DNA from 2 places in the Pseudomonas sp. LBUM1669 genome. Region 2 is predicted to be linked to the other one. Evidence: predicted binding sites of a transcription regulator. Region 2 holds the regulator's gene; the other holds the start of a gene.
The links. Region 2 encodes sigma-54, which starts transcription at its own class of promoters, with help from an activator protein. Its sites were predicted from a motif close to ANTGGCATNNANNTTGCTNT; they were not measured.
Positions count from the first base shown of each region.

Region 1 (3,410 bases), 2.7 Mb from region 2:
TGCCCAGGTCGATGGTGCGGACCACTTTGCCATCGGCGCCGGTGATCTTGATCGTCACCGGATCCACCGATGCCGGAACCACGGCCGTGCCGTTGAAGCTCTTGGAGGTATCGACGACCGCTGTGTCGGTCTGCGCGACCACCGAGCGGCCCACCAGCGAAGACGCTTGCAGCGCTTGCGACGAGTTGTAGTTGCCGGCAATGCCGCTGACCGTTTCGTTCAGCGTGGTGATGCCTTCCAGGCTACTGAACTGCGCCAACTGGGCCACGAACTCGCCGTTGTCTTGCGGTTCCAGCGGGTTCTGGTTTTTCAGCTGGGTGACCAGCAATTGCAGGAACGCATCCTTGCCCAACGCCTTCTTGCCAGTGGCGCTGTTGGTCGCTGCGGTCAAACCGTCAGCACCGGTATTGGTCTTGACCGACGAATTGGCCAGGACGTCCTTGATGTTCAAGCCGCTGGTGGTATCGGTAACACTCATCTGAGTCGCCCCTTATCACTGACCGAGGGTCAGGACCTTCTGCATCATGGTTTTGGCGGTGTTCATCATTTCGGCGTTGGTCTGGAACGAGCGACTGGCGGAAATCATGTCGGCCATTTCTTCGACGACGTTGACGTTCGGGTAGTAGACGTAGCCCTTGGCATCGGCGGCCGGATGGTTCGGCTCGTAACGCGCGTCAAGGTTGCTCTGGTCTTCGACCACGCCCAGCACTTGCACGCCTTGACCGGCGGCGTCCTGGTTCTGGAACAGCGAATCGCTGCCGCCGCTCTGTCCGCCCTGGAACATGGTGGCGAACACTGGGTGACGGGCGCGATAGGTCTGGTCGATGCTCGACGAGACGGTTTCGGCGTTGGCGATGTTCGAGGCCACGGTGTTCAAGCGCGTGGTCTGGGCACTCATGCCGCTACCGGCAATGTTGAAAACACTGGATAGAGACATGAATTACTCTCCGCGCAGGGCTGACATCAGCCCTTTGAATTTGCTGTTGAGCAGGGTGAAGCTGGCCTGGAAGCCGACGGCGTTTTCCGCGTAGTTCGACTGTTCCAGTTGGGCGTCCACGGTGTTCTGGTCGATCGACGGCTGCATCGGCGTGCGATACATCAGCGACTCGTCGCCATTGCCCAGGCCTTCGGCCTCGATATGACGGTTATTGGTCATGTTCAACGCAAACGTGCCACCCTTGGTTTTCTCGTTCTGTGCGGCGAGCACTTTGGAGAACTCCAGGTCCCGAGCCTTGTAGTTCGGGGTGTCGGCGTTGGCGATGTTGTTGGCCAGGACTTCGGCACGCTGTGCGCGGAAGCCAAGGGCTTGTTCGTGGATACCGAGCGCTTTATCGAAGCTGATGCTCATGTCGGGAAACCTTCGGGTGACCTGATTTTTCGTAACAGAGACATAGCAAGCGGCGTGCCAATTCAAAAAAGCCCGGAAACCGGGGCTTTGCGGGCAGTGGCAAGGCGGCAATGCCAGAAAAGCGGCAACCGATGTCCGCCGCCTGCCGCTTTTCTGCCGCTTATCTCTGGCAACACCGACAACTGTAGGAGCGAGGCTTGCCCGCGAAGGCGGTGTGTCAGACAGCATCATCATTGACTGACCCACCGCCTTCGCGGGCAAGCTTCGCTCCTACAGGGGGTGCGGCGCTCGTGGGAAATCATCGGGCAAAAAAAACGGGAGCCCCTGAGGACTCCCGTTTTTTGATGCTGCCAACCCATCACTTCGCCTGGTAAATGATCCCCGGGCTGCACTGGACCATCTGGTAATGATCCGGCAAACCGTTCAGCGCTTCGGAGGCGCCCAGGAACAGATAACCGCCCGGCTTGAGCGTGCTGTGAATGCGCAACAGGATGTCTTTCTTCACCTCGGCGGAAAAGTAGATCAGCACGTTGCGGCAGAACACGATGTCGAACTTGCCCAGGGCTGCGTAGCTGTCCAGCAGGTTGAACGAGCGAAACTCCACGCGGCTTTTGATCGGCGCTTTGATGGCCCAGCGTCCCGGCCCTTTGGGGTCGAAGTAACGCTGAAGGCGCTCGGGCGACAGACCACGGCCGATGGCAAGGCTGTCGTACTCGCCGGTCTTGCAGTTGGTCAGCATGGTGCCGGACAGATCAGTCGCGACAATCTGCGCACCCATCTTCAACTGCCCCATGTTGACCCGCTCGAACTCATCGATGGACATCGACAGCGAATACGGTTCCTGACCCGACGAGCACGCCGCCGACCAGATCCGCAGACGCTGGCCGGGGGCCGCCTTGATCGCTTCGGGCAACACCTTGTTCTTCAAGACTTCAAACGGATAGGTGTCACGAAACCACAGGGTTTCGTTGGTGGTCATCGCATCCACCACCATCTCGCGCAAACCGCTGCGCGGCTGGGTCTGGATGCGCTGAACCAGCTCACCCAAGGACTTGATGCCCTGCTGCTCCATCAGTTTGTTGAGACGGCTCGAGACCAGGTACTGCTTGTTTTCACCGAGCAAAATGCCACAGGCTTTTTCCAGGAATACCCGGAACTGTTCGAAATCCAAATTACCCGTAGACAAAGATGCCGCCTCTTAAATCGTGTTAACCACCAGGGGCAGAAGGCCCCTAGCTGATATCTGCTGCTTTGATCCGGTCAACTACCCGGGATGCCAGGTCATCAGGACGGAATTTGGCAAGGAAGTCATCCGCGCCGACCTTCTTGACCATTGCCTGATTGAATACACCCGACAACGAAGTATGCAGGATGATATGAAGCTTTTGCATGCGCGGGTCGTTGCGGATCTCGGCCGTCAGGGTGTACCCGTCCATCTCCGGCATCTCGATGTCGGAAATCATCATCAGGAACTCTTCTTCCGGCTTCTTGCCCTCATCGACCAGCTTGCGCAAGTAATCCAGCGCTTGCCTGCCGTCGTTCAATGCCACCACTTCGACGCCGACCGTTTGCAGGCAACGAGTCACCTGCTTGCGCGCCACCGACGAGTCATCGACCGTCAATACCCGCAAGGACAGCGCCTTGTGCTGGGTTTCGACATCCACCACGCCGACCGAAATCGCTTCCGGTGTCGGCGCCACTTCCGCCAGCACTTTCTCGACGTCGATGATTTCGACTAACTGATTGTCGACCCGAGTCACAGCCGTCAGGTAATGATCGCGTCCCGTGCCCTTGGGTGGCGGATGAATCTCCTCCCAGTTCATGTTGACGATGCGCTCCACCGATCGCACCAGGAAACCCTGGGTCTTGGTGTTGTACTCCGTGATGATCACGAACGGTTTGCTTTGATCTTTAAGTGCCCCGGAGCCGGTCGCCATTGCCAGATCAAGAATCGGAATGGTCGCCCCCCGGATATTTGCCACACCGCACACGACAGGACTGGACTTGGGCATCAGGGTCAGTTTGGGGCATTGCAGCACTTCCCGAACCTTGAACACGTTGA
Region 1 is NZ_CP166784.1:4,726,144-4,729,553, forward strand. It holds gene flgD (flagellar hook assembly protein FlgD) at 1-478, opposite strand, end outside; gene flgC (flagellar basal body rod protein FlgC) at 494-937, opposite strand; gene flgB (flagellar basal body rod protein FlgB) at 941-1,348, opposite strand; gene cheR (protein-glutamate O-methyltransferase CheR) at 1,707-2,534, opposite strand; gene ACA051_RS21920 (chemotaxis protein CheV) at 2,581-3,410, opposite strand, start outside.
Region 1: a site for sigma-54 is predicted at 1,391-1,410, ahead of flgB (flagellar basal body rod protein FlgB). Genes of this name have one in related genera too.

Region 2 (3,410 bases):
GGCGACATCGATGTGGTGACCTCGGTGGGCAACCTTGCCTACTTTGAGCAGATGCAGACGGCTGGCGACACCAAGCCGGTTCAGGGCTACGGAGTGACCATCCAGTACCACGCCTCGCAAAACCGCGTCGTATTGATCGATCGTGCAAAAGTCATCGACAAGGACAACAACGTCACCCAAGGCGAGAAAATCGTCTATGACACGGTGAAAAAGCTGGCGAGCGCCGGTCGCGCCACGGGCAACAAGGTCACCGAGTCGCGTCCGCGCATCGACATGGTGATCCAGCCCAAGCCAAAAACCGACGAGAAAAAGGCCCCGTAATGGCAACTCTGAAAGCTCAGCATCTGGCCAAGAGCTACAAGAGCCGCCAAGTCGTGCGTGACGTCAGCCTGTCCATTGACAGCGGTCAGATCGTCGGCCTGCTGGGTCCTAACGGCGCCGGCAAGACCACCTGTTTCTACATGATAGTTGGCCTGGTACAGGCCGATCAGGGTCGCGTACTGATCGACGATCTAGACGTCAGCCACCAGCCGATGCACGGTCGTGCAAAGGCCGGTATCGGCTATCTTCCGCAAGAAGCGTCGATCTTCCGCAAACTGTCGGTGGCCGATAACATCATGGCCATCCTCGAGACCCGCAAGGAACTCGACAAGGCAGAGCGTCGCAAGGAGCTGGAAAGCCTGCTGCAGGAATTCCACATCAGCCACATCCGCGACAACCTCGGCATGAGCCTGTCCGGCGGTGAGCGTCGTCGGGTGGAAATCGCCCGGGCACTGGCCACCAACCCGAAATTCATCCTCCTCGACGAACCATTCGCCGGTGTGGACCCGATTTCGGTGGGCGACATCAAACAGATCATCTACCACCTCAAGGCCAAAGGCATTGGCGTGCTGATCACTGACCACAACGTCCGTGAAACCCTGGATATCTGCGAAACCGCCTACATCGTCAACGATGGCCAGTTGATCGCCGAGGGTGACTCCGCCACCATCCTGGCCAACGAACTGGTCAAGGAAGTGTATCTGGGCCATGAATTCCGCCTTTAAGCGCTAAGGTGTCTGGCTGATTGTCCGAGCGCTTGTCTCGATAAAAAATCAATACTTTTTTATTGTTACAGCGCTCTAGGCAAACGCTGCAGTTTCGGGCATATAATTTGCTTATGTTTGGCGCTCCGGCGCCCTGTAGTGGATGGCGCATGTGCGCCGGCGAATAAGGTGTTAAGCCCCTGCCATGAAACCATCGCTAGTCTTGAGAATGGGCCAGCAGCTGACGATGACACCGCAGCTGCAACAGGCTATCCGCCTGCTCCAATTGTCGACCCTGGACCTGCAACAGGAAATCCAGGAGGCCCTGGAGTCCAATCCGATGCTCGAACGCCAGGAAGAAGGCGACGACTTCGATAACGCCGACCCTTTGGCCGACAAAGCCGAACAGCTCCCCAACGCCGACATTTCGGAACCCTCCTACCAGGAAACCGCCCCGACGGTGGATAACCTCGAGGAAGGCGACTGGAACGAGCGCATTCCCAACGAGCTGCCCGTCGATACCGCGTGGGAAGACGTCTACCAGACCAGCGCCAGCAGCCTGCCGAGCAACGATGACGACGAGTGGGATTTCACCACCCGCACATCGGCCGGTGAAAGCCTGCAAAGCCATTTGTTGTGGCAACTGAACCTTGCACCGATGTCCGACACCGATCGCCTGATCGCCGTGACCCTGATCGACTGCATCAACAATCAGGGCTACCTGGACGAAACCCTTGAGGAAATTCTCGAGGCCTTCGATCCGGAACTGGACATCGAACTGGACGAAATCGAAGCCGTCCTGCACCGCATCCAGCAATTCGAACCGGCCGGCATTGGCGCCCGCAACCTGAGTGAATGCCTGCTGCTGCAACTGCGCCAACTGCCAGCCAAGACCCCCTGGCTGGCCGAAGCGAAACGCCTGGTCACCGACTACATCGACCTGCTCGGCAGTCGCGACTACAGCCAGCTGATGCGCCGCATGAAGCTCAAGGAAGATGAACTGCGCCAGGTCATCGAGCTGGTGCAGAGCCTCAACCCGCGTCCGGGCTCGCAGATCGAGTCCAGTGAAGCCGAATACGTTGTCCCTGACGTCATCGTGCGCAAGGACAACGAGCGCTGGCTGGTCGAGCTGAACCAGGAATCGGTGCCACGGCTGCGGGTCAACGCCCAATACGCCGGGTTTGTGCGCCGCGCCGACACCAGCGCCGACAACACCTTCATGCGCAATCAGTTGCAAGAAGCTCGCTGGTTCATCAAAAGCCTGCAAAGCCGCAACGAAACCCTGATGAAAGTGGCCACCCAGATTGTCGAGCATCAGCGCGGCTTCCTGGAGTACGGCGACGAAGCGATGAAACCGCTGGTTCTGCATGATATTGCCGAGGCGGTGGGCATGCACGAGTCGACGATTTCACGAGTGACCACGCAGAAATTCATGCATACCCCACGGGGCATATATGAACTGAAATACTTTTTTTCCAGCCATGTCAGCACCTCCGAAGGCGGCGAATGCTCGTCCACAGCGATCCGCGCGATCATCAAAAAACTGGTTGCCGCGGAAAATCAGAAAAAGCCGTTGAGTGACAGCAAGATCGCTGGTTTACTGGAGGCACAAGGCATTCAGGTGGCTCGCCGCACCGTCGCCAAGTACCGCGAATCCCTCGGGATCGCGCCTTCGAGCGAACGCAAGCGGTTGATGTAGAGCCACGCCACAGCGTTCCAGTGGTAGATCATCTGATCTACCGCTTTATGCACTGGCAACGAAGGAGAAGCTGTATGCAAGTCAACATCAGTGGACACCAACTGGAAGTGACCGAACCTCTTCGCACCTACATCGGCGAAAAACTCGAACGATTAGAGAGGCATTTCGACAAGATCACCAACGTGCAGGTCACGATGACGGTCGAAAAGCTCAAGCAGAAAATCGAAGCCACGCTGCATATTCCCGGCAATGAAGTGGTCGCCAACGCGGAGCATACCGATATGTACGCGGCGATCGACGCACTGACCGACAAGCTGGATAAACAACTCAAAAAGCATAAGGAAAAGACCCAAAGCCTCCTTCAGGGCGCTACCGGTCGTTAACACTCCCAACCCATGATCCGACTTGAAAGCATCCTGACCCCCGGCCGTTCCCTCGTGAACGTGCCGGGCGGCAGCAAAAAGAAAGCCCTCGAGCAAATTGCCAACCTGATCGCCCGGGAAGTGCCGGATCTGGAAATGCAAGATGTCTTTGAGGCTCTGATTGCGCGTGAAAAACTCGGTTCGACCGGTTTTGGCAACGGCATCGCCATTCCCCACTGCCGCCTGAAGGGTTGCACCTCGCCCATCAGTGCCCTGATGCACCTCGACGCACCCATTGATTTCGACGCCATCGACGGCGCCCCG
Region 2 is NZ_CP166784.1:1,010,507-1,013,916, reverse strand. It holds gene lptA (lipopolysaccharide transport periplasmic protein LptA) at 1-321, shown strand, start outside; gene lptB (LPS export ABC transporter ATP-binding protein) at 321-1,046, shown strand; gene ACA051_RS04460 (RNA polymerase factor sigma-54) at 1,231-2,724, shown strand; gene hpf (ribosome hibernation-promoting factor, HPF/YfiA family) at 2,799-3,107, shown strand; gene ptsN (PTS IIA-like nitrogen regulatory protein PtsN) at 3,120-3,410, shown strand, end outside.